One region of the Cupriavidus sp. CuC1 genome, then DNA from elsewhere that is predicted to be linked to it. Evidence: predicted binding sites of a transcription regulator. Region 1 holds the regulator's gene; each other region holds the start of a gene.
What was found. Region 1 encodes FliA, which starts transcription of late flagellar genes. Its sites were predicted from a motif close to CTAAAGTTTNNNNNNNNNNNGCCGNTA; they were not measured.
Positions count from the first base shown of each region.

Region 2: motA (flagellar motor stator protein MotA) is a predicted target of FliA. The motif match lies at 2,807-2,833, and genes of this name have one in related genera.
Region 3: bcsB (cellulose biosynthesis cyclic di-GMP-binding regulatory protein BcsB) is a predicted target of FliA. The motif match lies at 5,335-5,361, and genes of this name have one in related genera.

Region 1 is NZ_JBIUHC010000132.1:18,619-28,454, reverse strand. Features, by position in the region: partial or broken gene ACGLHR_RS38645 (hypothetical protein) at 1-807, shown strand, start outside; gene ACGLHR_RS38640 (MinD/ParA family protein) at 811-1,626, shown strand; gene ACGLHR_RS38635 (RNA polymerase sigma factor FliA) at 1,667-2,383, shown strand; gene ACGLHR_RS38630 (flagellar protein FlhE) at 2,380-2,811, shown strand; gene ACGLHR_RS38625 (flagella synthesis protein FlgN) at 3,151-3,609, opposite strand; gene flgM (flagellar biosynthesis anti-sigma factor FlgM) at 3,664-3,969, opposite strand; gene flgA (flagellar basal body P-ring formation chaperone FlgA) at 4,138-4,857, opposite strand; gene flgB (flagellar basal body rod protein FlgB) at 5,079-5,489, shown strand; gene flgC (flagellar basal body rod protein FlgC) at 5,497-5,904, shown strand; gene ACGLHR_RS38600 (flagellar hook assembly protein FlgD) at 5,919-6,590, shown strand; gene flgE (flagellar hook protein FlgE) at 6,647-7,897, shown strand; gene flgF (flagellar basal-body rod protein FlgF) at 7,939-8,682, shown strand; gene flgG (flagellar basal-body rod protein FlgG) at 8,734-9,519, shown strand; gene flgH (flagellar basal body L-ring protein FlgH) at 9,516-9,836, shown strand, end outside.
Region 2 is NZ_JBIUHC010000092.1:7,312-17,147, reverse strand. Features, by position in the region: gene ACGLHR_RS32080 (methyl-accepting chemotaxis protein) at 1-629, shown strand, start outside; gene ACGLHR_RS32075 (DUF4088 family protein) at 710-1,441, shown strand; gene flhD (flagellar transcriptional regulator FlhD) at 1,855-2,172, shown strand; gene flhC (flagellar transcriptional regulator FlhC) at 2,169-2,774, shown strand; gene motA (flagellar motor stator protein MotA) at 3,013-3,876, shown strand; gene motB (flagellar motor protein MotB) at 3,895-4,917, shown strand; gene cheA (chemotaxis protein CheA) at 4,977-7,010, shown strand; gene cheW (chemotaxis protein CheW) at 7,032-7,526, shown strand; gene ACGLHR_RS32040 (CheR family methyltransferase) at 7,617-8,519, shown strand; gene cheD (chemoreceptor glutamine deamidase CheD) at 8,519-9,175, shown strand; gene ACGLHR_RS32030 (chemotaxis response regulator protein-glutamate methylesterase) at 9,200-9,836, shown strand, end outside.
Region 3 is NZ_JBIUHC010000023.1:50,522-60,357, forward strand. Features, by position in the region: gene ACGLHR_RS12735 (cellulose synthase subunit BcsC-related outer membrane protein) at 1-1,673, opposite strand, end outside; gene bcsZ (cellulose synthase complex periplasmic endoglucanase BcsZ) at 1,652-2,878, opposite strand; gene bcsB (cellulose biosynthesis cyclic di-GMP-binding regulatory protein BcsB) at 2,880-5,126, opposite strand; gene ACGLHR_RS12750 (hypothetical protein) at 5,536-5,712, shown strand; gene ACGLHR_RS12755 (DUF4337 domain-containing protein) at 5,725-6,297, shown strand; gene ACGLHR_RS12760 (SDR family oxidoreductase) at 6,686-7,432, shown strand; gene ACGLHR_RS12765 (TetR family transcriptional regulator C-terminal domain-containing protein) at 7,480-8,055, shown strand; gene ACGLHR_RS12770 (MFS transporter) at 8,139-9,374, shown strand; gene ACGLHR_RS12775 (AraC family transcriptional regulator) at 9,602-9,836, shown strand, end outside.

The sequences.
Region 1 (9,836 bases):
GCCGGCCCCGTGCTGGCACGCTGGCAGCAAGCTGGCGAGCGCTGGCTCGCCACCGCGCGCAAGACCACCCGCGTGGCCAGCGGCGGCGCGGCCGTCAAGCTCGATGCCCTGGCCGAGACGCTGACTTTCCACGCCGTGGAAGACATGGACTACCGCGGCCGCGACGCCGTGCAGTGGATCGCGCGAAGCCCGGTGCGCGTGCTCGAAGGCCAGGCACGCGGCACGCGTGGCGCCGCCGAGGGCGGTACCGAGGCAGGCTTGCTGGTGTCGCGCGTGGCCGATCGCGAGAACGGCCAGACGCTCGCCGTGCATTACCTGCTGTGCGACCCGGCGCTGTCGGCCGAGGGCGCGCAACTGGCACGCTGGGCCCGCTGGGCCGAAGCCGGCGAAGCGCAACTGCGCACGCTGCGCCATGCGCTGGAGCACCTGGGCCAAGGCGAAGGCGGCAATGAATCCGCACAAGCCGAGGCGCAGGCCTGCGCCCGCTTGCTCGCGCTGCAGATGGGCGTGGCCGCGCTGCGTCTCGAGCAGGCCTGCGACGACTCGGTCGCTGCCTTCCTGGCGCGGCTGACCGGCCGCGCGCCGGCTCGCCAGGCTTGCGGCGCCGCCGTGCTGGTTGACGGCATTGGTCGTCTGCTGGCCTTGCTCGACGTGCTGGAAAACTATCCCGCCCGCGGCGGCCGCGCCACGCAGCCCGCTGTCCAGGAGGCCGCGCCGCAGACGTTCCATATGGGCGACGCCGGCGGCCTGCTCGAGGCGCGCATGAGTGGCGGCCGCGTGTTCGAGACGCTGGCGCAGGGAGAATAAGCCGTGACTTCACTCGCCTCCGACCAGGCAGAGAGCCTGCGGCGCATGCTGGCGCCCCGCGCCACGCGCCGCATTGCCGTGGTCGCAAGCGATGCCGGCGCCGGCGCCACCACGGTGGCGCTGGGGCTGGCCAACGCCCTTGCCCTGCAAGGCGAACGCGTACTGCTCATCGATGAGGACCGCTTCGGTGCTCGGGCCACCCGCCTTGCCGGCGCCATGCCGGAAGGCACCCTGGCCGCCGTGCTGGGAGGCGCGGTGACGCTCGATGCCGCGCTCGGCAAGCGTCCCGCCGGCACCATCGCCGTGCTGCCGGGCAGCCCCCAGGCCAATGGCGACCTGCAGCTGCTGAAGCCTTTTCGCACCGTGCTCAGCGACGCCCGCAGCGATGCGGATGGCGGCCTGTCGCAAATGGCCGGCACCGCGCATAACCTCATCGTGGTGCTGCGCGCGGAGCCGGCTTCGATCAAGGCGGCCTACGCCTGCATCAAGCAGCTCAATCACCTGTACGCCTGCCGGCGTTTCCACCTGGTGATCAATGCCGCCGCCGGGGACGCCGCCAATGCGGTGCTGGGCAACCTGGCCCGCACCGCCAGCCATTACCTCGGCGTTGAGGCGAGTCCCGCGGGCAGCTTGCCGCACGATCCGCTGGTTGCGCGCAGCACCGCATTGGGCCGTTGCGTGGTCGAGGCCTTCCCGGCCGCGCCCGCCACCGCCGCATTACGCCGAATTGCCACGGGCATTGCCAGCTGGCCAATGTCCACCGATCCCCGTTCAACCCTGTCGGCGCCGATAGCGCCGTCGGCCACGGCCCTGGCTTAAGCGCCGGGACCTGCAAGCCAGGACTCACGAGAATTCCACCATGTATACGATTCAGGGAAAGCTCGAACAGACTGATACCGTGACGGCGCACGCGTCGCTGGTGCGTCGCATCGCCTTGCAACTGGCGGCCAAGCTGCCTGCCAGCGTGCAGCTCGATGACTTGATCCAGGCCGGCATGATCGGCCTGCTCGACGCCGCCAAGCGCTACGAAGACACCCACGGTGCGCGTTTCGAGACCTACGCCAGCCAGCGCATCCGCGGCGCCATGCTCGACGAGGTTCGCGCCAACGACTGGCAATCGCGCAGCCTGCGCCAGTTCACGCGGCGGATCGAGCGCACCGTGCGCGGCCTGGAGCAAACGCTGGGCCGTGCGCCGCTAGACTCCGAAGTGGCGCAGGAACTGGAGCTGCCGCTCGACGAATACCAGACGCTGCTCAACGAGGTCTATGGCTGCCAGTTGCTGCACTATGAAGACTTCGAGCGCTCCGGCGAAGAAGACTTCCTGGACCGGCACCTGAGCGTGAGCGATGACGGCAACCCGCTGACGGTGCTGATGGAAAGCGGCATGCGCGAAGCGCTGATCCGCGCCATCGAGCGCTTGCCTGAGCGGGAGAAGCTGGTGCTGTCGCTGTGCTATGACCAGGAACTGAACCTGCGGGAAATCGGCGCGGTGCTGGAAGTGACCGAGTCACGCGTGTGCCAGATCCGTAGCCAGGCGATTACGCGGCTGCGTTCGCAGTTGCGCGGGCTGCTATGAGCCGCTGGCTCAAGCGCCTCGCCGCGGCGACATTAGTTGTGGCGTGCGGCCCGGCACTGGCCGCGCCTGGCGGGCAGTCGCTGCATAGCTGGTCGGCTTCGGTGAACGGGCCTGCGCTGTACGGCAAGGGCTTGCGCACTGTTTCCGCGCCGATTTCGCCGACCGGCTATTTGCCGCAGGCGGAGGGCGCTATCACTACGGTGCGGTGGCGCTATAGTTTTTCGCGTACGCCGCCGAATGAACTGCAGGCTTACCTTTGCAATGCGCAGCGGTGTGTGTTGCTTACGGGGGCTGAGGGGCTGACTGAGGCGTTTAGCGGGGATGATGCTGCCAAGGGCTTTGTGTTTGCTTTTCAGGTGCCGGGGAAGGGGGCGTTGACGCCGGGTTTGATTGGGCTGGCTAATGAGGTTACGGTTGGATTTCGGTGAGGAGGCCGGGGTTGCTTAACCGCTGCAACTGCTTAACTGCAACTTCAACTGCAGTTTCACCTCCCCTGCGGGGAGGCGACCTACTTTCTTGTCTCGCCAAGAAAGTAGGCAAAGAAGGCGACCCGGATGCGGCGAAAGACTCCGCATAACGGGAGATTCAAACCTTCACGGCTCGCTTCGCATCGCGCTGGGGGGATTACCGCCTGGGGGCGGTAATCCCGGCTACACCGAATCCATGCTCAAGCTTTTCGCCGGTTTGCTCCCCTCTCCCACTTGTGGGAGAGGGGCCGGGGGAGAGGGCGGGCACTCGCAAGAACGAGATGCGCCAAACTACCCAACTCAACCACTCGCCAGACTGACCCCTTGCGGCCCGGTCTGCGTGCGCCCGTCGCGCCCATACAGCGTAGTGTTGTCGCCCCGCTGCCGCAACGCCAGAATCGCTTCCTCGGTGAACTCGAGATGGGCGTCCACGACCGCGGCATTCAGCGTATTGGCATCGCTTGCAGTGCGGGCAGCAAACACCAGCGTTCGCCATGCCGCTTCCACCGACGGATCGATCTGGCGCCCGAACAACTGGCCGCCCGCGCCGGTGCGGATCCCCATGGCTCCCATCTGCGCCTCACGCGTGCGCGTCAGGGCGCCCAGCAATCCGGCCAGTTCTACCTTGCGTTCCAGCAGCCCGGCAAGGGCCTGGTAATCGCCGGCCTTGATCATGCTTCGTTCTTCGCCTAGCACGGTGGCGAACTCCTGCGCTAGCTCGGTTTCGCGGCGCAGGTTCTGGATCAGGGACTGGCTCATGGCTTGCCTATCTTAGGGTGGGGTTGGCAATGCGGCCCATAGCAAGCCGCGGTGTCAGGCGCCGCCGCTGAGTTCGCGCAGGGACGCGAGCAGGCCGTCGGCGATCTTGCTTGGGTCGATCTTGATGCGGCCTTCGGAGATGGCCTGGCGGATCTCATCGACCTTGGCGGTATCGATATCGTCGTCATGGTCTTCCACCATGCGCGCGCCGATCTCGCGCACCTGGGCCGACAGGGGGCTGCTGACGCGCACGCTGGAGGTCTCCGGGGCAGCCGTCGATCCGGGGGCGCCGGCCACGCTGCGCACGGCGCCGTCGATGGCGTCGCTCGGCCTCGACGAGGTGGTCTGATTGATCTTCACGATGATTCCTTGCTGGGTACCTTTGGCTTATCGGATGCTTCGGGCGAAACTTTAGGGCGGATTGCGGCGCCGCGACGCCGTTTTTCCGGCCCCGGAGCGCGCGATATTGTCTCATGGGACGGCCCATGAGACGGCTACGTAACCCTAGGTTTCGCCGCCCCCGATTCCCTATTGCTGAAGCACCACCGTGTCGCCGCTGCGCACCAGCGCATTGACCACCTGACCGCTCTTGAGCCGCACCTGGACGTTGTTGCCTACCGCGGCCTCGGCCATGACCTTGCCTTCGCTGCTGAGCTGGAACGAATCGCCTTCCACCAGCACCGTCACGTTCTGGCCCTGGCGTACTGCAATGGCCTTCTTCAGCAGGTCCGTGCGCATAGGCGAGCCTGCGGCGATGCGGTTGGCCGCCACCGCGCCGGTCACCTGTGCGGGATCCGTCACCACCGCGCGCGGCAGCGACGCCAGGTCGCCCTGGCGGACTTCCATGTCGGCCGCGTCGATGGCCTCGCCGGGCATGAGGTTGCGCCCGGCCACATAGTAGTCGGCCACGACCGACACGCGCGCTTGCACGTAGCGGGTCCAGGGGCGCTCGCCGGCGCAGCGCACGCCGACCGAGACCCGGCCCCAGGGGGACGCGCCCGGCGGCAGGAACGGCTCAGGCAGCGGGCAATCCGGCGCGCGCCCGCCCGAGGGTGGCACCACCTGGATGCTGGCCTTGCCGGGCAGGCCGGCGGTCTGGCGCTCAAGGAATTGTTCGACCGCGGCACGTACCGGGTCTTCGGGAAACGGCGAGGTCTGCTCCACCCCGGCGCCGCCGGGCAGCGTGCCGCCGGCGGCCAGCACGCAGAGCAGGGCGCGCGCCGCGGCGGCCCGGAAACGAGGGTTCATGTGGTCGTCCAAGCAAGGAAACGACGCGGACCACACCGCGAAAGCGGGCGCCACGTGCGTGTCAACGGGTCCTATTGTAGGCAGCCCCGAGCTCTTGCTCGAGTCGAAATGCGCGGTTTTCTTTGCCCTATTCGTGCGATTGGCATGGCGGGGCCGCCCCTAAGATGGCACACCTGAAGAAGGTCGACCTTCGTTGCTCTCCCCTCCAGCGAGACACAGACATGATTGACAGACTCGATGCGGCGTTGCGCTTCCAACAAGAAGCGCTGAGCTTGCGGACCCAGCGGCAATCGGTGATTGCCTCCAATATCGCCCACGCCGACACACCCGGCTACAAGGCGCGCGACTTCGATTTCTCCAGCACGCTGGCGCAAAGCGTCGAGCGCGGAAAGCAAGCCGAAGGCGTTTCGCTGTCCACCACCTCGGTGCGCCACTTGCCGGGCGCGAGCTCGGCGTTCGCCGACAAGATGCAACTCGACTACCGCATCCCGATGCAGTCGAGCATCGATGGCAACACCGTCGAGATGGACACCGAGCGCGTCGCCTTTGCCGACAATGCGGTGCACTTCGAGTCCGGCCTGACCGTGATGAGCGCCAAGATCAAGACCATGCTGTCGGCCATCCAGCAGTGAGAAAGCCATGCCAGCAATGAACATCTTCGAAGTCGCCGGTTCGGCCATGGCCGCGCAGTCGCAGCGCATGAACGTGACCGCGTCCAACCTGGCCAATGCCGACAGTGCCGTCGGCCCCAACGGCCAGCCTTACCGCGCCAAGCAGGTGGTGTTCGGCCTGGCCGCGACACCGGGCCAGAACGACGTGGGCGGCGTGCAGGTGGAGGGCGTGATGGAAGATCCGTCGCCCCCGCGCATGGTGCACAACCCCACGCATCCGCTGGCCAATGCCGACGGCTACGTCACGATGCCAAACGTCAACCCGGTGGAGGAGATGGTCAACATGATCTCGGCCTCGCGTTCCTACCAGGCCAACGTGGAAGTCCTCAACACCGCCAAGAACATGATGCTCAAGACGCTGACCATCGGTCAGTAAAACCGGGATACGCAATGACCACGACTTCTTCCACAAGCAGCAGCACCAGCGCCGCCGGGATCGCCAATACGCTGCAAAGCGGCAGCGCCTCCGCCGCCGACCTGCAAAACAGCTTCCTGACGATGCTGGTCACGCAGATGAACAACCAGGATCCGCTCAACCCGATGGACAACTCGCAGCTGACCTCGCAGCTCGCGCAGATCAGCCAGGTTAGCGGCATGCAGACCCTGAACACCACGCTGAACTCGCTGCTGACGCAAGTCAGCGCCAGCCGCGCCATGAATTCGGCGGCGCTGATCGGCCACACGGTGATGGTGCCGGGCAATGCCACGACGGTGGCCAGCGGCGTGCCGGGCCAGATCGGCGTGGACCTGCCGGCGACCGCAGATGCGGTCACGGTCAGCGTGCTCGACAAGGACGGCAACGTGGTGCGCACCATCGACATGAAGGGCCAGACCGGCGGCGTGCACGACATCGCCTGGGACGGCAAGAACGATGCAGGCGTCGCGGTTGCCGATGGCGACTACAGCTTCAAGGTCACCGCCACCGCCAACGGCAAGGATGTGGCGCCGGTCGCGCTGGTCTACGGCAAGGTGAACAGCATCAGTGGCGACTCCACGGGCGTGCTGGTCGATATCGGCGGCGGCCGCACCGCGCCGGTCGATGGCGTTCGTCGCATTCTTTAATCACGTGGCCTAGCGCGAGAAGCGCCGGCAGGATTTCAGGTAACTAGGGGAAAATCATGGGTTTCGGTCAAGGGGTAAGCGGCATCAACGCCGCCGCATCGAATCTGGACGTCATCGGCAACAACATCGCCAACGCCAACACGGTCGGCTACAAGCAATCGACCGCGCAGTTCGCCGACGTGTACGCCGGCACCAAGATTGGCCTGGGCACGACCGTGAACTCGGTGGTGCAGTCGTTCAACCAGGGCAATATCGAGTCGAGCGGCAGCGCGCTCGATGTCGCCATTACCAATGGCAACGGCTTCTTCCGCCTGACCGATTCCTCTGGCTCGGTCTTCTACTCGCGCAATGGCCAGTTCCAGCGCCAGCAGGACGGCAGCATCACCAACGCGCAAGGCTTGCAGCTGACGGGCTATCCGGCCGGTGCGACCGGTGGCGGCGCGCTGCAGCCGCAGCCGCTGGTGGTGCCGAACACGACGATGCCAGCAAAGGCGACCACTTCGCTGGCAGCGTCCTTCAACCTGGATTCCAGCAGTAAAGTACCGTCGACGCCGTTCGCCAGTACCCCTGGGGCGCTGCCGACGTCCAGCATGTACAACTACGGCACCGGCGTCACGGTGTACGACTCGCTGGGCAACGCCCAGCAGCTCACTGCGTATTTCGTGACTGGAACACCCGGCTCCGGCACCCAGGCAAATGGCACCGACTGGACGATGCACCTGGTCGATGCGGCGGGCAACGAACTTGCTACGGGAAACCCGCTCCAGCCTGGAGGCACCAGGCTTGAGTTCGATGCACAAGGGGTGCTGAGGTCGCCTGCGGCAGGTGCCAACGTTTCCGTGTTCAAGCCCGCTGCCAATGGCGCAGCAGCCATGAACTTCGCACTGAATCTGCAAGGCACCACGCAGTTCGCCGGCACCAGCGACACCAAGCCGCCCATCCAGGACGGCTATGCCGCGGGCAGCCTCCTGGGCTTTGCCATCCAGCCGGGCGGCACGATCCTCGGCAGCTACTCGAACCAGCAGACCCAGGCACTGGGCCAGATCGTGCTGGCTACCTTCGGAAACGTGCAGGGCCTGAAGCCGGCAGGCAGTAACGTGTGGTCCGAGACGGGCTCGTCGGGTCAGGCGGTCGTGGCCGCACCCGGTGGCGCGCTCGGTCAACTCAAGTCCAACGCGGTGGAAGCCTCCAACGTCGACTTGTCTGGCCAGCTGGTCAGCCTGATCGTGGCGCAGCGCAACTACCAGGCCAATGCGCAAAGCATCAAGACGCAGGACACGGTCATGCAGACCCTGGTCAACCTGTAATGCGCATCGTCGGCAAGATGGACCGAAGCTAAGGGGGCACCATGGACCGCATGATCTATACCGCCCTGTCGGGGGCCAAGCAGACGCTCGACCAGCAGGCCGCGGTGTCCAACAACCTGGCCAATACTTCCACGCCGGGCTTCCGCGCGCAGGTCAATATGTTCCGCGCGGTGCCGGTGGTTGGGCAAGCCTCGCCAACGCGTGCATTCACGCTGGCCTCCACGCCTGGCGCCGATTTCAAGGCCGGCCCGCTGACCTACACCGAGCGTCCGCTGGACGTGGCGCTGCAGGGCAACGGCTGGCTGACGGTGCAGGCACCGGACGGCACGGAAGCCTACACCCGCGCCGGCTCGCTGCAAGTGTCGGCCGACGGGCAGCTGCAGACCAGCACCGGCCTGCAGGTCATGGGCGATGGCGGCCCGATCGCGGTGCCGCCGGGTGCCCAGATCACGATCGGCAGCGATGGCACGATTACCGCGCGCGGCCCGGGTGAGACCTCCGCGGGCCTGGCCCAGGTGGGCAAGCTGCGACTGGTGAATCCGCCGCCCGATTCGATCGCCCGAGGCGACGATGGCCTGTTCCGGCTGCGCCCCGGCGCGCAGCCGCTGCAGGTTGACGCCAACATCCGCGTCATTTCCGGCGCGATCGAAGGCAGCAACGTCAACCCGGTCGAGGCGATGGTCGACATGATCGCCAACGCCCGCCGCTTCGAGATGCAGATGAAGATGATCCAGGGCGCTGACACCAACGATCAGCGCGCGAATCAACTGCTCTCGAATAACTGAACTTTGAATTGATGTGCTGCCGCGGCTCGCGGCAGCCTTGTGAGGACAAACATGATCCGCTCTCTCTGGATTGCCAAGACCGGCCTCGATGCGCAGCAGACGCAGATGGACGTGATCTCGAACAACCTGGCCAACGTCTCCACCAACGGCTTCAAGCGTGGGCGTGCCGTGTTCGAGGAACTGATGTACCAGACCATCCGCCAGCCCGGCGCATTGTCTTCGGACCAGACCACGTTGCCGTCCGGCCTGCAGCTGGGCACCGGCGTGCGCCCCGTGGCAACCGAGCGCATCCACACCCAGGGCAATCCGCAGCAGACCGGCAACAGCAAGGACGTGGCCGTGATCGGCCAGGGCTTCTTCCAGGTCACGATGCCCGACGGCACCACCGCCTACACGCGCGATGGTTCGTTCCAGACGGACCAGAACGGCCAGCTGGTCACGTCCAGCGGCTTCGTGATCCAGCCCGCCATCACCCTGCCGGCCAACTACACGTCGCTGACGGTTGCGCGTGACGGCGTGGTCTCGGTGACGCAGCCCGGCTCGAGCGCCAACGTGCAGGTCGGCCAGCTGCAACTGGCGACCTTCGCGAACCCGGCCGGCCTGGAGAGCCTGGGCGAGAACCTGTACGTGCAGACCGATGCGTCGGGCGCGCCCAACACTACGGTGCCTGGCTTGAACGGTTCGGGCACGCTGCAGCAGAACTACGTCGAAGCGTCCAACGTCAACGTGGTCGAAGAGCTGGTCAGCATGATCCAGACCCAGCGCGCCTACGAAATCAACAGCAAGGCCGTGCAGACGTCCGACCAGATGCTGCAGCGCCTCACCCAGCTGGGATGATCATGATTGCCTCGCTGACTCGCCTGGGCGCGCTTGCCCTTTGCTGCTTCGCGACAGGTTGCGCGATGATGCCGCGCGAGCCACTGGTCCAGTTGCCCACCTCCGCGCGGGCAGAGCCGCGCGCGCTGGCGCCGGCGAGCGGATCGATCTACCAGTCGTCGTACGCGGGCAATCCGTTGTTCGAGGATCGCCGGCCGCGCAACGTGGGCGACATCCTCACCATCGTGATCAGCGAGAACGTCAACGCCAGCAAGAACTCCGGCACCAACGCCAGCCGCACGTCCAACAGCGCGCTGGCCTTCGATGCCGTGCCCAGG
Region 2 (9,836 bases), on a different contig from region 1:
AAGGCCGGGGCTTTGCGGTGGTGGCGGGCGAGGTGCGCAGCCTGGCGCAGCGCAGCGCGAACGCGGCCAAGGAAATCAAGGGCCTGATCGGCGACACGGTGGCGCGGGTGGACAATGGCTCGACGCTGGTGGGCCAGGCCGGGCACACCATGGGTGAGATCGTGCAGGCGGTCAAGCGGGTGACGGACATCATGGGCGAGATCAGCGCGGCGTCCGCCGAGCAGAGCTCGGGCATCGAGCAGGTCAACAAGGCCGTGGCACAAATGGACGAGGTGACGCAGCAGAACGCGGCGCTGGTCGAGGAGGCCGCGGCGGCGGCCGGTTCGCTGGAAGACCAGGCTACGCGCCTGCAATCTTCGGTGGCCGGCTTCCGCCTGGCCGAAACGGATGGCTTTGCCGGCTCCCGCGTGCAAGCGCCACGGCCCAAGGTGATCGCTGCGTCCAAGCCCAAGCGCAAGGAGCCGTCGGCACCTGCCGCCCACTTTGAAGAGGCCGACCACGCCGAGCCCGCATCGGCCGAGAAGGCTGAGCGCGAGGGCGGGCGTGAAGCGCCTGCGCCTGTTGCGCAACGCGCCGCCCGGCCCGCAGCCCTTGCCACCTCCGACAGCGGCGACTGGAGCGCTTTCTGACGGCAGGCAAGCGAGGGGCTCCTGCCGCCGGCCGCGCCGGCGGCAGCCCGCCGTCAGCGTCATAGCCAGAATTGCACACCATGACTACCGAAATCACCCTGGCGCTGCCCGAAGAAGCCGCGGCCAAGCTACGTGCCGAGTTCGAGCACTTCGTCAAGCTCTCCACCGGGCTGGACAACGAATTCACGCCGCCCGGCTTCGATGACTTCCTGCGGGCGCGCTTGCTGCACCATGACGGCCCGCTGACCGAGCGTGCCGTCACGCGGCTGCTCTCGGGCGGGGAGTACGCCTGGGCCAAGCGCGTGTTCAACAAGCAATTGCCCAACGCCATGGCAACCCTGATGCGCGACGCGCAGCGCTTTGGCTACGGCCTGGCGGTCCGCTACGAATGGACGCCCCAGGAGCGCCTTGCGCATGCCCGTAACTGGTCCCGGCAGATCCTGGAGGACGCCGGGGCCGACCTGGATTTCACCGATTCCCTGGCGTCCCAGCTGGCCACCTCGGCGGTGGATATCCGCACGCTCGAGGAGCAGATGCAGACACCCGCATGGCGCGTCGCGGAAAGCCTGCGCCGCCGGGTCTACGACCTCATGTACATGGTGCAGACCGAGCGCACCGCAGGCACGGCACGCTCGCGCCTGGGCGAGTTGCGCGCGTTGCTGGGGCTGTCGATGGACTACGGCACTGTCAGTGCCGAGGAGGCCGCACGCGTGATGGAACAGGTGGAGCAAACCTGCCCGCATCTGTTCCGCGAAGAGCCCGACGACCTGTTCGCACGGGTGGCAGCATGGCTGCGCAGGGTCCTAGTGTAGTGAGGGGTAGCTCGTCAATAGAGGAATGCGACTAGTGCGCTCCATGATGGGGTGATCTGACAGGCTACTTAGAGCTTTTCCTCTGTTACATACGCGTAACAGTTTTGATGCAAATCACATGACAAGGAGGTGACCTGTTACAAACTTCGAGTTCCATGTATGTTTCATGCGACATTGCTGTACCCCAACGTAAGAGGGGATTGGCAGTCTGGTCTAATTGCCGATATAACTCTGTCAGTCGCACTTACACTCTGTAACACTTGTAACGTTTCAGATAAGTCTGACCAAGCGCAGTTCCTTAGTTGTACGCAGTACCCGTCGAATACGCACTCAAACGATCTGGTCGCCTTCAGCCTTCGGCTGCGGGTAAGCGCCGGACAAGCGGTCGAAGGGCTTTTGGTAGCGGGGAAAAATTGGAAAGCAGTGAAGTTCTCCAGGAGATCAGGGAGGTCAATCTCGCCTATCTGCTGCTCGCGCAACGCCTGGTGCGCGAAAACCATCTGGAAGCCATGTTCAGGCTTGGCGTCAGCAAGGAAATTGCCGACATTCTCGCCAAGTTGACACCGGCCCAGCTTGTCAAACTGGCAGCATCAAACATGGTCCTATGCCGTTTTCGGTTCGATGACCATGCCTTGCTGTCGACACTCACCCATACGGCCAAGAGCCATGATATGCAGCAGATCCATGCTGCGATCCTGCTCGCACGGCAGCCTGTGGAGTCGCTCAATTGACCGCGCTCCTGCAGGCCCCTTCAATCCGGAGTACCACGGCCACTCCCGTCCCCAATCGCAAGAGCGTCCTGCAGGACGCCAACCAGACCCAGCTCGCCATTGAGCTGATCGGCCTGGGTGCCCGCCTGCAAGTCCTCGAAGCCGAGACCACGCTGTCGCGCGATCGCCTGATCCGCCTCTACAAGGAGCTGCGCGGCGCCTCGCCGCCCAAGGGCATGCTCCCCTTCTCGACCGACTGGTTCACCACCTGGTTGCCAAACATCCATTCCTCGCTGTTCTTCTCGGCCTATCAGTTCATGGTCCAGCAGGGCGAGACGGTTGGCATCCGCGGTGTGGTGGCAGCCTATCGGCTCTATCTTGAGCACGTATCGCTGCTCGAAAGCGAAATTGTCTTAAGTTTCACCCGTGCCTGGACGTTAGTACGGTTTTTCGAGAGCAACATGCTGCAGCTTTCCAGTTGCACCTGCTGCGGCGGGCGTTTCGTGACGCACGCGTACGAGCCGCATGCGAATTTCGTATGCAGCCTGTGCCGTCCGCCCTCGCGTGCTGGCAAAGCCAAGAAGCTCTCGAAGGACATCGCACCAGCGCAAGCTGTCGCCTGACTGAAATCCTTGGGTCGATAGGTCACTAAGTCTTCAAGTCTTGCCGTCTTGAGTCGTTAAGTCTTAAGACGGACCAGACTTAAGGACCCAAGGCTTTAAGGCCCGATGGTCCCAAGGTCTCAGATCCGATGGCAGCCTGCGTGACAGGTGAGCCCTGCCAGCAGGCGGTAACCCCGCCTGGCTGGAGGGGTGACCCTTGTGCGTGCCTGACGCGTGTTTTTCTGACGGGGAATCAATCGTGCTAGTTGTAATTGGCTTTGTTGTCGTGATAGCGGCGGTGCTTGGCGGATACGCCATGACCGGTGGCCATATGGGCGCGCTTTATCAACCGGCAGAGCTTGTCATCATTGCAGGCGCGGCCATTGGCGCGTTCGTCAGCTCCAATAATGGCAAGGCGATCAAGGCCACCGTGCGCGTGCTGCCGACACTGTTCCGCAGCAGCAAGTACAGCAAGGCGCTGTACATGGAAGTCATGGCGCTGCTCTATGTCCTGCTGTCCAAGGCCCGCCGCGAAGGCATCCTGTTCCTCGAGAAGGAAATCGCGGATCCGGCGGCCAGCAGCGTGTTCAGCCAGTATCCGCGCATCCTTGCCGACCCGGGCATGATGGAGTTCCTGACGGACTACCTGCGCATGATGGTCAACGGCAATATGAACGCCTTCGAGATCGAGACCCTGATGGATCACGAGATCGAGACCTTCCGCCACGAGGCCGAGGTGCCGGCGCATGCGTTGAACCGCGTCGGCGACGGCCTGCCCGCCTTCGGCATTGTTGCCGCGGTGATGGGCGTGGTGCACGCGCTGGCCTCGGCGGACTTGCCGCCGGCCGAACTGGGCGCGCTGATCGCGCACGCCATGGTCGGCACCTTCCTCGGCATCTTGCTTGCCTATGGCTTTGTCTCGCCGCTGGCAGCGCGGGTCGAGCACCAGGTGGACGAGACCGTGAAGATGTACGAGTGCATCAAGGTCACGCTGCTCGCTTCGCTCAATGGGTATGCGCCGCTGGTGGCGGTGGAGTTCGGCCGCAAGGTACTGTACTCGACGGAGCGGCCATCCTTCCTCGAGCTGGACGATCACGTCCGCGAAGTCAAGAGCATTACCTGACGAAGAGGAGCGGCAGCGATGAGCAGTGAGCACGGTTCGCATCCCATAGTCGTCAGGCGCATCAAGAAAAGCAGCGCGGCACATCATGGCGGCTCGTGGAAGATCGCCTACGCGGACTTCATGACCGCAATGATGGCGCTGTTCCTGGTCCTTTGGCTGCTGAAGGCTCAGACCCCCAAGGATCTGCAGCAATTGGCGGAGTACTTTCGTACGCCGCTGAAGGTGGCAATCGAGGGCGGCAACAAGAGCAGCCTGTCCTCCAGCGTGATCCCGGGCGGTGGTCGCGATGTCACCCGCCAGGACGCGGAGGTCAGGAAGACGCCCGACAACGCCACGGACAAGGCCAAGGAGCGCCAGGAAGCCGAGCGCCTGCGCGCGCTCAAGAAACGTCTTGAGCAGATCATCGAGAACAACCCGGTGCTGCGCCAGTTCCGCCCGCAGTTGCTGCTCGACATCACCAGCGAGGGCTTGCGCATCCAGATCCTGGATACGCAGAACCGGCCGATGTTCCGTACCGGCAGCGCCGCGGTCGAGCCGTATATGCGCACCATCCTGCGCGAGATCGGCCCGGTGCTCAACGAGATGCCCAACAAGGTCAGCCTGTCGGGCCATACCGACTCCGCCAACTATTCCAACGGCGAGCGCACGTATAGCAACTGGGAGCTCTCCTCCGACCGCTCCAATGCCTCCCGGCGCGAGCTGATTGCCGGCGGCATGAACGAGGGCAAGGTGCTGCGCGTGATCGGCCTGGCCGCGACCATGCCGCTCGACAAGAAGGACGATCTCGCGCCGGTGAATCGCCGCATCAGCATCGTGGTGCTGAACCAGCGCGCGCAGTCCCGAATCGAGGCCGAGAATGCCAGCGCCGCCGAGGTTTCGATAGCAGCAAAGGCCGGTGAAGCCGGCCAGGAAGTGCAGGCAGGCCTGGCGGCCGCCTCCGCCCCCGCAACCGCAGTCGCGCCGGCCGCTTCGGCCGCCCCGGCCGCGGCTGCACCGGGCAACGCCGCCGCGGCCCCGGCCAAGCCGGGCAGTGTTCAATGAAGCCAGCCTGCCATGCCGGCAGCGGGCTTCGCAGCAAAATTCAGTGAGCCAGGACGGTTATGTCTGTCGATATCGATATCACGCAGTTCTACCAGACCTTTTTCGAGGAGGCGGAAGAGCTCCTCGTGGAAATGGAGCAACTGCTGCTCGGGCTGGATCTCGAATCCCCCGATGCGGAAGAACTCAATGCGATTTTTCGCGCGGCGCACTCTATCAAGGGCGGTGCGGCCACGTTCGGCTTCGCGGCCCTGACCGAAACCACGCACCTGCTGGAAAACCTGCTTGACCGTACGCGGCGGCGGGAACTGGCGTTGTCCCGGACCATCATCGACACTTTTCTGGAAACCAAGGACGTGTTGCAAGATCAGCTCAACGCCTACCGTAACGGTACGGAACCCGATCCGGAAACGCTGGCGCGTATCTGCGCCGTTCTTCAGCAACTGGCGCTTGAGGCTGCAGGCGGCACGCCGGCAGCGGCGCCCGCCCCGGCGCCTGTCGCCGCGGCGGCAACCCCGGCAGCCGCGCCTGCGCCAGCAGGCGGCGGCCTGAAGGTGACGCTGGTCAAGGTGTCGCCGTCAGACCAGGCACTGCTGCGCGAAGAGCTCGCCAACCTGGGCGAGATCACCGGCCAGAAGGAAGAAGGCGGCAATCTCACCGTGTGGCTGTCGAGCCAGTGCAGCGCCGATGACATCATCGCGGTCTGCTGTTTCGTCGTCGACGGCGACCAAATCGTCGTGGAAGCGGCGGATGCGCCTGCACAGGCCGCAACGGCCGCAGTAGCCGAGCCGGTAGCTGCGGCGCCGGCGCCTGCGCCGGTCGCCGCCGAACCGGCGGCGCCAGCCCCGACCGCGCCTGCTCCCGCAAAGGAAAAAACCAAGGCGCAGCCCGCCGCGGCCGCGCACGCGCAGGAGTCCGGCTCGATTCGCGTGCCCACCGAGAAGGTGGACCAGATCATCAACCTGGTGGGCGAGCTGGTCATCACGCAATCGATGCTGGCGCAGACCGCATCGGCGCTCGATCCGGTGCTGTTCGACCGCTTGTTCTCCGGCATGGGCCAGCTCGAGCGCAATGCGCGCGACCTGCAGGAAGCGGTGATGTCGATCCGCATGATGCCGATGGACTACGTCTTCTCGCGCTTCCCGCGCCTGGTGCGCGACCTCGCCGCCAAGCTGGGCAAGCAGATCGACCTGATCACCTTCGGCAAGGCCACCGAGCTCGACAAGAGCCTGATCGAACGCATCATCGATCCGCTGACCCACCTGGTGCGCAACAGCCTGGACCACGGCATCGAGACGCCGGACAAGCGCGTCGCCGCAGGCAAGGAGCCCACCGGCCAGCTGATCCTGTCCGCCCAGCACCACGGCGGCAACATCGTCATTGAAGTCAGCGACGATGGCGGCGGCCTGCGCCGCGACAAGATCCTCGCCAAGGCGCTGCAGAATGGCCTGCCGGTCTCCGAGAACATCAGCGACGAAGAAGTCTGGCAGCTGATCTTCGCGCCGGGCTTCTCCACCGCCGAAGCGGTGACCGACCTGTCCGGCCGCGGCGTGGGCATGGACGTGGTCAAGCGCAACATCCAGGAAATGGGCGGGCACGTCGAGGTCACCTCGCGTCCCGGCCAGGGCACCACCACCCGCATCGTGCTGCCGCTGACGCTGGCGATCCTGGACGGCATGTCCGTCAAGGTGGGCGCCGAGACCTTCATCCTGCCGCTGAACTGCGTGATGGAGTCGCTGCAGCCCAAGCCGGAAGACGTGCACACGGCCGCCAACAACGATCGCGTGATGCATGTGCGCGGCGAGTACCTGCCGCTGCTGGAGCTGCACCGCGTGTTCAACGTGGCCGAGGCCGTGCATGAGCCGACCCAGGGCATCGCCGTGATCCTGCAGGCCGAAGGCAAGCGCTTCGCGCTGCTGGTGGACCAGCTGATCGGCCAGCACCAGGTGGTGCTGAAGAATCTCGAAACCAACTACCGCAAGGTGCCCTGCATTTCCGCCGCCACCATCCTCGGCGACGGCAGCGTGGCACTGATCGTGGACGTCGGCGCGCTGCAGCGCACCGGAGTGCGCCGCCAAGACCCGGCGCTTGCTTAACGCTCAGGAGAACAAGACATCATGGCCGGCATCGGACACATCGATACCCCCGGGAGCGAGGCTTCTGGGCAGGAGTTCCTGGTTTTCACGCTGGGAAGCGAAGAATATGGCATCGACATTCTCAAGGTGCAGGAGATCCGCGGCTACGACGCGGTGACCCGCCTGGCGAATGCGCCTGACTTCATCAAGGGCGTGACCAATCTGCGCGGCGTGATCGTGCCGATCGTGGATCTGCGCCTGAAGTTCCGCTTGGGCAACGTGCGCTATGACCACCAGACCGTGGTCATCATCCTCAATATCGCTGGCCGTGTGGTCGGCATCGTGGTGGATGGCGTATCGGACGTGCTGACCCTGACCGGCGAAGCCATCAAGCCGGCGCCGGAGTTCGGCGTCTCGGTCTCGAACGATCACCTGACCGGCCTCGGCACCGTCGACGGCCGCATGCTGATCCTGATCGACATCGAGAAGCTGATGACCAGCGCCGAAATGGAACTGGTCGAAGCCGAGCTCGCCTGATCCCGACCGGATCCGCCTGAGTTCGCCAAAGCAAGCCCCACCAAGCCTTAGCAGCCCCAGCAAGACCACGGCTACAAGCCCTCGCAACACATGACGCAGCCTCGCCAAACCGCCTTTGCCGCCGGCCCGCAATCAGCGCAGCCCGCTTCCCTGCGGCGCGACGAGCCGCGTGACTTCCTGCTGACCGAGCGGGACTTCGAGAAGATCCGCGCGATGATCCATCGCCGCGCGGGCATCTCGCTTGGCAGCCACAAGCGAGAGATGGTGTACAGCCGGCTGGCGCGCCGGCTGCGCACGCTGCAGCTGGTCGATTTCAGCACTTACCTGGCGATGCTGGACGCCGATGAAGGCTCGGACGAGTGGGAGTTCTTTACCAACGCGCTCACCACCAACCTGACGTCGTTCTTCCGCGAGGCGCATCACTTCCCCTTGCTGGCGGAGCACGCCAAGAAGACCGGCCGGCCCTACTCGGTATGGTGCTCGGCCGCGTCCACCGGCGAGGAACCCTACTCGATCGCCATCACGCTGGCCGAAGCGCTAGGTGAGCGCGCTGCCACGGTGCTGGCCACCGATATCGACACCCAGGTGCTGGCCAAAGCCCGCTCCGGTGTCTATACCGCTGAGCAGGTGAGCAAGCTCTCGCCGGAGCGGCTCAAGCGCTTTTTCCTCAAGGGCACCGGCCAGCGCGCCGGCGCGGTCAAGGTCAAGCCGGACCTGGCAGGCACCATCAGTTTCGAGCCGCTTAACCTGCTGGCGCCGGACTGGGGGATTCGCGAGAAGTTCGACGCGATCTTCTGCCGCAACGTGATGATCTATTTCGACAAGCCGACCCAGGGCAAGATCCTGGAGCGCTTCGTGCCGCTGCTCAAGCCCCACGGGCTGCTGTTCGCGGGCCACTCCGAGAATTTCTCCTACGTGACGCGCGCTTTCCAGTTGCGCGGGCAGACCGTCTATGAACTGGCGCCGCCGTCGGCCCGGCTGGGAGGATCGTGATGCGCACGCCCCAATTGCCCGAGGCGATCGCCACCCGCAGCTACTTCGACCGCGAATTCGGCAAGCAAGCCATCAAGCTGTTGCCCAACGAGTATTACGTGACCCGCGAAGACGTGGTGCTGACCACCGTGCTCGGCTCATGCGTAGCGGCGTGCATTCGCGACGAAACGGCTGGGGTAGGGGGCATGAACCACTTCATGCTGCCGGATGACGATGGCGTCGGTGCAGACCGGCTGCTGTCCGCTTCGATGCGCTACGGCTGCTATGCGCTGGAAGTGCTGGTCAACGAACTGCTGAAGATGGGCGCGCGCCGCGAGCGGCTCGAAGCCAAGGTGTTTGGCGGCGGCGCGGTGCTGGCCAACATGACCACGCTCAACATCGGCGACCGCAATGCGGAGTTCGTGATCCGCTACCTGAAGACCGAGGGGATCCGCCTGGCCGCGCAGGACCTGCGCGGCCCGCATGCGCGCCGGGTCAGTTATTTCCCGCTTACCGGGCTGGCGCTGGTGCGCCGGCTCACGCGCCAGGACGACCAGGTGGTGGTCGAGCGTAACGAACGCGCCCTGGCACGCGCCATTGCCAGCTCCGCGACGGCGCCCGCCACGGGCGGCGCGGAACTGTTTTCACGGCGTGCGCCATCGGCTGCCGTTTCCTGATACGACAAGGACTTTTTTTCAGACATGACTGCGGCCAAGATCAAGGTATTGTGCGTGGACGACTCCGCGCTGATACGCAGCCTGATGACGGAGATCATCAACAGCCAGAGCGATATGGAGGTGGTGGGTACCGCCCCCGATCCGCTGGTGGCGCGCGACCTGATCAAGCGCCTGAACCCGGATGTGCTCACGCTCGATGTGGAAATGCCGCGCATGGACGGGCTGGATTTCCTCGAGCGGCTCATGCGCCTGCGCCCGATGCCGGTGCTGATGGTGTCGTCGTTGACCGAGCGCGGCTCGGAAATCACGATGCGCGCGCTGGAACTCGGCGCGGTGGATTTCGTCACCAAGCCCAAGCTCGGCATCCGCGACGGCCTGATGGATTACACCGACACCATCGCCGACAAGATCCGCGCCGCGTCGCGCGCACGCATCCGCGGCAACACGCCCGCTAGCGGGGAAGCGGCGGCGCCGGCTGCCCCGATGCTGCGCAGCCCGTTGCTGTCCACGGAAAAGCTGATCATCGTCGGGGCGTCCACCGGCGGCACCGAGGCCATCAAGGAATTCCTGATGCCGATGCCGCCCGATTGCCCCGCCGTGCTGATCGTCCAGCATATGCCGGCCGGCTTCACGCGTTCGTTCGCGCAGCGCCTGGACGGCC
Region 3 (9,836 bases), on a different contig from region 1:
TCCTCCAGTGAATTGCGAAAGAGCGCATTGGCGTAACGCATTTCCGGCGCCTGCGATACCAAGAGTCCGTCGTCCAGCACGGAGCGCCCAAGCGCGGGCAGGCCGAGGTCGCGGTAGATGCGGGCCAGGGTAAAGCGGCTCCAGGGCGAATCCGGCTTCAGGCGGATAGCTTCTTCGAGCCGGGCCATCGCCGGGCTGTTCTTGCGTTGCGCAAGCAACTGGTCCGCTTGCGTCGCCAGCACGTCGGCGCGCAGCGCGTTCAACTCGGCCTGGGCCCCCGTCAGGCGCTTCTCCGTGCCAGCGATCAAGGGAGCAATCTCTTCGTTGCGCTGGTTGTCGCGCAGGAGTGTCGCTAGCCGGCGCAGCGCGCCGAGATCCGGCTCGCGAGCAGAGAGCTGGTGACGCAACAACGCTTCGGCTTCCGGCAACTTCTGCTGCGCCATCAGCGCGTCGGCGAGGACCAGTTGAGCGCCAGGATTCTCCGGCTGTTGCGCCAGCGCCCGCCGGACAATCGCCTCCGCCTCGGCCGGCCTGCCTTGCGCGTTGGCGTCGCGCGCCCGTGCCACGGAACCCCAGAAGGCAGCGGTGGCGAGCAAGCCGCGCCATTTCCCCCCTTGCTCGGGATCGAGCCGCAAAGCGCGTGCAAATAGCTCGCGCGCTTCATCGTGTCGGCCCTGGCGCATGCGGACCAGTCCCAGTGCTCCGATCAGCACGGCATCGCCCGCACGGGTACGGTAGGCGTCTTGCAGTGCGTTCTCGGCCTCAATCAGGTTGCCACGTTCAAGCTGTGCAAGGCCGCGCTGGCGAGCCTGGTAGCCGGGGTCGGCGAGCATGCGCCGGTGGGCATCGAGCTTTTCGGCAAGCGTGGCCAGCGTTGCCTGCGCGACCTGGTCGTCCGGTACTTCCTTCAGATAGAGCTCGAACGCGCGATAGTAGGCGGGGTCGTCGCGAACATTGTTCAGTGCACGGCGCCACGCTTCCAGCGCCGTCTTGCGATCCGCGTCGGGCCGCTGCGCGACACCATGGAGGATGCCCAGTCCTTCTTGGCGAGTGGCCTCACGCTCGGTGAGCAGGCTACCGAGTACACGTGCCAGCCGGGTGTCGCCCGGGTCTTGCCGGATGGCAAGCCGCAACGCCGCGATGGCTTGCAGGCGTCCGGCTGAGGTGCCTGCCAGGATGCGATAGTATTCGCCCGCCAGCTCGCCGCTTGGCGCTCCGCGGGGAAATAGCGCCTGCAACCGGGCCGACGCCTCATCGGATTTCCCGCTGCGCGCCAGCAGGCGGATGCGGGCCATTTCCGGCTTGTCACGGGTTGCAATCCGATAGCTGTCCTCCAGCCCCCGTGTCGCCGGGTTGTCCGGATTGCCCTGGCGCATCTGGCGCAGGATCAGCTCGGCCTGGGCTGGGCGATTGGAGCGAATTTCGATCAGGCCGAGCAACTGCAGCGCCTCTGGCTGCCGGGGATCGAGCAGCAAGGCCTTTTCCAGCACCTCACGCGCGAGGTCGGCGCGGCCTTTCGCTTCCCACATCCGGGCCGCGGCCAGCAGTTGCGCCATTTCAGCCGAGAGCGCCGGACCGGGCGCGACCGCGGTGCTCTGGGCTTGGGCTGGTGCGCTTGCCGTGTTGGCCAGGAGCAGCGCCAAGGCTGAGACTAGCGCGCGGCGGCAGGGCATGTGGTTTTCCAGGCAGGGACGAGGGCGCCGTCGGCATCAAAACGATACATCCGGTCCAGGTAGCCGAGACCGAAAAGGGCAAGCACCTGGCTGTAGTATCCCAGTGGCGCCTGAGCAGCCAGAGCGCGTGTGCGTTGCGCCTGTGCATGGGCCAGGCCGGGCTTGCCCAGCGCTATGAGAAGCGGTACGACGGCGGCGGAGAAGCCGGCATTGCCAGCGTTGCGTCCGGGCATGCCCGTCTGTGTGTTCAAGCGTTCTGGCGGATAACCGTTGGTGGCCACAAAATCGGCAAGCGGCTCGAACTTACGTAGCATGGCCGGGCGCAGCGGCTCCTGCGGCGCGAGCATGCCGGCCCAGAGGTACACCCGGATCGCGTTATATGCGCTCTCGGCCTGGGTTTTCGTATCCGGCTGGAAGCCGCGGACAGCGTGATACTCGACCCAGTCGGGGGAAAAGCCGAGCGGCGCAGTGGCCATCACCTGCCTGGCCGACGTCTCGACGAGGTGCGTCCATGCCGTTTGCTCAGGCAATGCCGTAGCGAGACGGCGCATGAGTTGCAGCGGCACATAGCTTGGATTCAGCCGCCACACATCGGGCTTGAGCTGGAATCCGACGGGGCCGGGAAGAAGCGTGCGGCCGAGGGCCGGCAACTGCGCGGTTTCCTCTTGCAGGATGCGGCCGGCCAAGACGGAGCCCAGCGCCGTGAAACGACGCTCCTGCCAAAGGCGGCCGGCCTCCAAAAGCGTGTAGGCGATCCAGAGGTCGGCGTCGCTGGCTGGGTTGGCATCGATCGTGCCCCATGTTCCACCGTCGCCGCCATCTGCGCGTTTGCCCCAGATCCATGCGGGAAGATGCGCGGTCAGGTCGCCGCGCGCGAGTTTGTCTTCGGTCCAGCCGAGCAGCTTGTCGAACATGGGGCGGTCGTTAGCAACCAGCGCAAAGAACAAGCCATAGGCCTGGCCTTCCGACACAGTAACGCTCTGCTCGCTGCTCGCATCGACGACGCGCCCCTCTACGCTGATCGTATTGCGCCTGAAGTCTTCCCAATCCGGCCAGGGACAGGTCGCCGCGCCACCGGCAACGGTGGCGGTGGCGGTGGCGGTGGCGGTGGCGGTGGCGGTGGCGGTGGCGGTGGCGGTGGCGGTGGCGGTGGCCATCATGCCGGCCAGGAGCCAGTGAGCAAGGCGAGCCCGCATCCGCGCCATGTCAGCCTCCCGCACGACGGGCTGCGATGCGGCTCAGCGCCAGAAAGGCGGCGAGCGCGAAGACCAGGCCGGCCAGGATCCCGGCGACCGCCATCAAGGCCGGATACGCGGAGACCTTGACCCAGATACGTGCATACCAGGGGAATTCGCCAACGTAATAGCGCTCGCCGATTCGCAGAGATTCGATCTCTTGCTGGCGGATGATGGTCAGGTCGCCCCGTACCTGGCTTACCTTGCCAGGGTCCTCCAGAGCGTCCAGCACATCGCCGACCCGGCCGGGATCGGCCGCGGTAATCGCTACCACACTCTTGCTCTTGGCGTAGGGCGACTCGAAGCCGATGAGCGCGACGATGGGGCCGCCGGCAGTCAGGATGGCCCTGCCGGCAGGCGCTACAGCATCCCCTTCGAGGCCGTTCCACCAGTCCGGCCAGGCGCTGGAGCGCTGGTCACGCAGTGCTATCTCGGTCCTGCCTCGCTCGATCAGCAAAGGCAGGGACTTGCCCCATTGCGCGAGCCATTGTGCGGCCGAGCCTGTGCCAATGACCAGCAGGTTGCGGTCTGTGACAGTGTCGATGGCCTTTACGGGCGTCACTGTCACACGCAGTGCCGGCAACCCGGTCCATTTTCCCATGTGGCCGAGCAGGGTCAGAAGCGTTTCCTTATCGCGGGCAGTGGGCGCGTCCGGAATCACGACCGCCGTATCCGCAAGATCGGCAAGTCGTGTGAACGGATAGCCGCTATTGGCAAAGAATGCCAGATTGGGCAAGGCTGCGTAGTGATGGAAACCGCTGAAGTCGATGGTCGAGTCCGGGTCAATGGCGGCACGCGCCACGTCGCCCCCCGTCGCCGCGCAAAGCCCGGTCTTCTGCGAGTCGATATGGAAGCGGAACTGAAGCTGATTGTTGCTGCCGACGCGGAAGGCTGGAATCTGGATCTCGTTGGTCACGATGGCATTGCTGCCCGACAACAGTGGCACGCTTACGGCGCTCTCGTCGCTCTGGCTGCTTAGCGGCTTTAGCCGGTATGATTTGACCAGTTGATCGTTGATGTCCACGCCCAGCACCGAATCGTTGTACGCGGACGGCGCCGTGTAGCGGTACTTTACATTGAGCGGGACGCTGCGTTGATTCCAGCCATACAGATCGGCGGGCACGCGCAGGTTGATGCGAATCGGCTCCGGACTATTGCCTGCCACCTGCAGTTGCTGCGGCTCCTTGACAAGTTCCTTGAACCACACCGGGCGATCCACCGGCGCCCAGTTTGGTGCATCGTACGGCTGGCGCGGCTGGCCCGGATCTACCGACTGCACTAGTGTGGCTGCGCCGGCCATCGCCGCCTTGCCCAGCACCAGCGCGTTGGCGGCGGTCTGCAGTTCCTGCGCGTTGCGCCCGGCAATCAGAAGCAGCTTGCGGCCAGGCGTGGCGGGGTTGTCGATGACGCTGATGGATGCGCCCCCGATCGCCGGTATATCCAGGCCAGCGGGCATCTCCGCTGGTGTCGCGAAGACAATGGCGTGCCTGTCCGCTGGCGGCGTGTCGGTCACTGGAAAGCGCGCCTCGCGGTAGCTCGCGAGCGCCCCCAGCCACGAAGCGACCACGCCTGCCGCGCGCAGCGTACTGCTGCTGGCGGTATTCGGTAGCACAAAAGGCAGCGTGACGCGGCCGTTGTCGCGGCGATCGAAGAACGGCGCGGGTATCAGCGAAAGGCTATTCGGGAGACTGACGCTGGCCTTGGATAACGTCAGGGTAGTCGTCGGACTGATATCGGCCCACAGGCTGGAATGGGTGGGATCCTCACACTGATCCACCGTATAGTGGGCAATGAGCTGGACGCCAATGCGGTTGAAATCGGTGAAGAAGCGCGGGTCGAGATCGAGTTCCCGCGTCACCGGCTGCCCTGCGTGCTCCTTGTCCAGCGGCAGTGTGGCGACCACTTCGTCGTTCAATGTGATCTTGATATGCGAAAGAGAATGGATCAGCGAGGGTGAGTAAGTGAAGTTCAACGTCAGCTTCGCCGCTGTGACAATCTCGTCGAGGCGTACCCCGACGTTCAGCGTCCGGCTGGCATTGACGCCGCGAAGCGCGATCGGACCGTATTCGCCCAGTTGGCGGAGTGCCAGGGTCTGCGCCTTGAGGGGCATCGCAGGTGCCGCCACGCTTTGCGTTGCGGGTACAGGTGGAAGCGTGTCGTGCGCATTGGGCGCCGCCTGCGAGAGCGGCGACGCAAATAGCAGCCCTGCCGCAGCCATGCAGGCGCGCCGAATGGCTGACAATGGAAAAGTCATGACGGAACGCTGGTTGTTTTGTAGGCGATATTGGACGAAGACCCCACTCCGGCGCTTCGCGTCGCGCTTCTTGCGAATATTCACGCTTGCGCATCGCCGATCAGGACGTCCTATTCCTATTCTCGAAATTGTCGGGTTGTCGCTCTCGCGCTAGGCAGGAGGACAGGCTCTCTATCGGCAGAATGGCAACATTCCTTTAGCCGGCTCTGTCACGTTACCGGCGCGGTCGCGTAAGATCACGGCGCGGTAGCGCTGCGTACTGAGAATGGGGTGATGTTCGCTCCCAGTCTCAACAGGCATGCCAAGCCGGCATTTGGGCCTGAGGTTGGAAAAATTGGATTCCAGCTGAACATCGATCTCATGTAGGAAGAGCATGAAAATTCTTGCGCATAGCCATACGTCTATCGTGGACCAGGTAGCCGGCGCCGTGGTACGCAGCGCGACCAACCACACGGTCGGCGCTCTGATGCGTCGTCACGGTTTGATAGGCGTCATTGTCATCGCCATCGTGCTCATCTTGGGCGTTTGGGCCGTCAAGCGGCTCTTTTGAAGCGGAGTAGCAATGTCAGAGGGATTTCACGTACACGGTGCCCACGACCACGCGCTTGAGCACGCGGCGGAAATCGGTCATGCCGACAGCTTTTCGGGCCGCATTGCGGTGATGACAGCGATCTTGTCGACGGCTGGCGCGGTTTTCGGATATCAGGGCGGGGCGACCCAAAACGAAGCGCTGCTTCTGAAGAATGAAGCCGCTATTCACAAGACCGAAGCAGCCAACCAATGGGCCTACTACCAAGCGAAGGGACAGAAGCAAGCGATTGCTGAACTGACGGCACAGCTGCCCGGAGTGGATCAAGCCGCCGCCAAACGGGAAGCGCTGCGCTACGGGTCGGAGAAGGAGCAAATCCGGCAGAAGGCAGAGGCGCAAGAGCAGGCGGCCAGGGACGCTGACGAGGCCAGTGAGAATGCCGTCCACCATCATCACCGCTGGGCACAAGCTGTCGTAGCTGTTCAGGTTTCTATCGCCTTGGCGGCAATCACGCTGCTCACGCGGCGCCGATGGTTGCAGGTGGCATCGTACGGGGTAGGCGCGATTGGCGGTGTTCTGGCTGTCCTTTCAATGCTCCACATCTAGGAAAAGATGAAAACGACAATCAGCCAGTTGCCAGTGGCCGGTTGAGCGTGTCGCGCTCCGTCTGCAGCCGCGCCCGTTCCTCGGCGCCGGCCGCAGCGGCGTCTTGCGCCCTCGCCTGCACGGCCGCCAGCTCGGTGCGCAGGTCCGCCCTTCTGGCGCAGCGTGTGCTCCTGGTCGATCTCGCGCAGCGCGCGGCGCTCGGTGGCGCTGGCCCGCTCCTGCGCCACTGCGACCTGCTCGCGGGTTGCTCTCCAGCTCCGTCGAGAATTGGAGGGTCGGTCACGCAGATCCGAAAGACCACCAACGCGTCATAATTTTTTTTGCAAATTAAGATGACCGGTCATATACTACTTCCACCAAACCGAATTTCGGTGTCATGGAGCACATCATGCAACTTAGCGGCAACACCATCTTCATCACGGGCGGCGGTTCCGGAATCGGGCGCGGCCTGGCAGAAGCCCTTCACAAGCAAGGCAATCAAGTCATCATTTCCGGGCGGCGCAAGAGCCACTTGGAGGCGACAGTCCGAGCGAACCCCGGGATGGCGTCGATCGAGCTCGACGTCACTGATCCGGCCAATATTGCCGCGGTCGCCAAACAACTGACGAACGACTTCCCGAAACTCAACATCCTCATCAACAACGCGGGCATCATGCAGATCGACGATGCGAGCGGCCCGGTCGACGAGGAACTGCTCGTGTCGACGGTGGCGACCAACCTGCTCGGCCCCATCCGCCTCACAGGGGCGCTCATCGAGCATCTGAAGAAGCAGCCCGAAGCGACCATCATCAACGTGTCGTCGGTCCTCGGCTTCGTTCCGCTCGCCGTCACCGCGGTTTACTCGTCGACCAAGGCCGCCATTCACTCGTACTCGGAGTCACTTCGCTGGCGCCTGAAGAACACTTCGGTGAAGGTCCGCGAAATCGCACCGCCCTGGGTTCAGACCGACCTACTGAACAGCAACGACGAGCCGCGCGCCATGCCGCTTGCGCCGTTCATCGCGGAGACGATGCAGGTGCTCGCGACGGACGCCAACGAAGTGCTGGTCGAGAATGCCAAGCAACTCCGCGCAGCGGTCGGACCCGACAATGGCGCGTTCTCACTGCAGTTCAACGACATCTTCGTCGCTGGCTGAGCCCATCGGGACGATCGCGTCCCTGAACCAATTTAAAGGACAGAGCCATGGGCAGACCGAGCGTTCGTCCCCTCATCGTCGATGCAGGTCTGCGCGTCTTCCTGCGTGGCGGCTTCACCGCGAGCAGCGTCCAGGACATCACCGACGAGGCCGGCGTCCCAAAGGGGTCGTTCTACAACCACTTCGAAAGCAAGGAAGCCCTGGGCGCTGAAATCGTCGACCTCTACGCAGAGGGAGGCGAGCGGCGAGCGGCGCTGAAGGACAGGTCTCGCCCCCCCCTGGAAAGGCTACGCGCCCACTTCACGGGGCTGACCGAGATGTACAGGGCGGCGAACTTCTCCAAAGGCTGCCTACTGGGAAATTTCAGCGCCGAGGTCTCCGAGTCCAGCCCTGAGATTCGCGAGCGCCTCGCGGTGCTGTTTGCACGTTGGACTAGCGAGATGGAAGAGGCGATTTCCGAGGCGCAGCAGCGCGGCGAGGTACCGACGCAGACCTCGGCCGCCGACCTCGCCGCATTCCTGCTGGACGCCTACGAAGGCGCGATTCTCCGCTCAAGAGTGGAGAAGAGCTCACGCGCCTTCGAACGCTTCGAGACCCTCGTGTTCGAGAAGATCCTGCGTTAAGCCAGCACGTCAAGAGACGTGCCACCAACCAACCTCAAGACGGCAGACGCATATGGCGCATCGCCGTGTAGGAGCACGCCGGTATGAATACCGCAATCGCGTCCGCAACAGTCCCGAAGCCACTGTACTGGTTGGCGCTAGGCGCCTTTGCCATCGGCACCGAAGGCTTCATGATCGCACCGCTGCTGCCCAGTATTGCAGCAGACTTGGGCGTGAGCGTCTCTATGGCCGGTCAGTTGGTCACCGCATTTGCGTTGGCCTATGCACTCAGCTCGCCGATTCTAACCGTCCTGACTGGGTCAGCAAACAGGCGACGGCTTCTGATACTGTGCTTGGGCGCGTTCGCCGTTGCGAACGTCATCGCCTTCAGTTCGTCGGGCTACTGGCAACTGCTAGGTGCGCGCCTATTGCTCGCGTTCTCCGCGGGCTTGTATGTGCCGAGCGCGAATGCGGTAGCCACAGCGCTCGTCTCGCCCGAGCGTCGAGGACGCGCGTTGTCCATTGTCAATGGTGGCACGAGCCTCGCAATCGCACTCGGCGTCCCGTTGGGAGCCATCCTCGGGCATGCAGCCGGATGGCGGATGACCTTCGCGGGCGTCGCAGTCTTGGCTGTCATCGCCACCATCGCGCTCCAACTGGGGCTACCGAGAGCATTCGGCGCCGGCATTCCTGTGGCATCCCTCAAGGCGCGGTACGCAGTGGCACGAAACCCGCAGGTTCTGCGGGCGCTGATGGTGACGACGTTGTGGGCCATGGGAGCCTATACGGTCTACACCTACGTCGCGAGCTACATCGCCGGAGCGACCGGCATCGTCGGCGCAGGTCTCAGCGTGATTCTCTTCGTCTGGGGCCTGTCTGCGGCAGCCGGCGTCTTCCTGGGGGGAAATCTCACGGACAAGCTCGGGGCAGAACAGGTGATCAAGCCGGCGCTCGCCGCCCTGGCGTTTGCCTTCGGCAGCTTGTCCTTGATCGCGCTCTCGCCGGGCCACTCGCTGTCTGTAGTGCCAGTGATCGTCGCTGTGGTTGTGTGGGGATTGTCGGCGTGGGCGTTCTTCCCTGCGCAACAAGCCCGGCTCATCGGTATCGCCGGCCTTCCTGTCGCCCCAGTCGTGCTGTCTCTGAACGCATCGTTCATGTTCGCGGGCTTCTCGCTCGGAGCCGCACTCGGTGCTTTCACGCTCAATCACGCATCGTTCGCGGACCTTGGCTGGGTAGGCGCGACTTGCGAACTCGTCGCGCTGCTGCTCTTGTGGCTCGGCTCTGCCAAAGCGTCTGCAGTCACAAACACTCTGCCCGCCACGTCTACGGCGAATGAGTAGTCCGCCTTCAACTCGAAGCGTACGAAGCACCCGCCCATCGCGAATGAGACACCGCGTCGGAACGTGCGTACTCTTTCATTCGCCAACGCGATACCATCGGGTAGACTCCCCCGCGCGTCGTGTTTGCGCAGAATAGCGAGATCTTCGCGCTGACGAAGATTTGCTTGCTGCCTGCGACGCGCTTCGGGGCCCGCATGTGCACTACCTCCCGCAGTGAAGTACATAGAATGCAAGGATACCTACCCAGTGTTGTGTTGACCGGAGCTGCGCCTCTGCTCGAGGTACTCGGCGTTCAACCCGAGTTGGTTGCGACCGGAGCCGAGCTGCCGGAGCTTGCGCTCCGTTCCGCCGACGTGCCGATCCGGGGTGCGCAAGTGCTTCGATTCCTTTCGCTGGCTGCTGAAGTTACGCAATGCCGGAACTTTGGACTAAGACTCGCCGAATATCAGGGCCTGGCGGTCC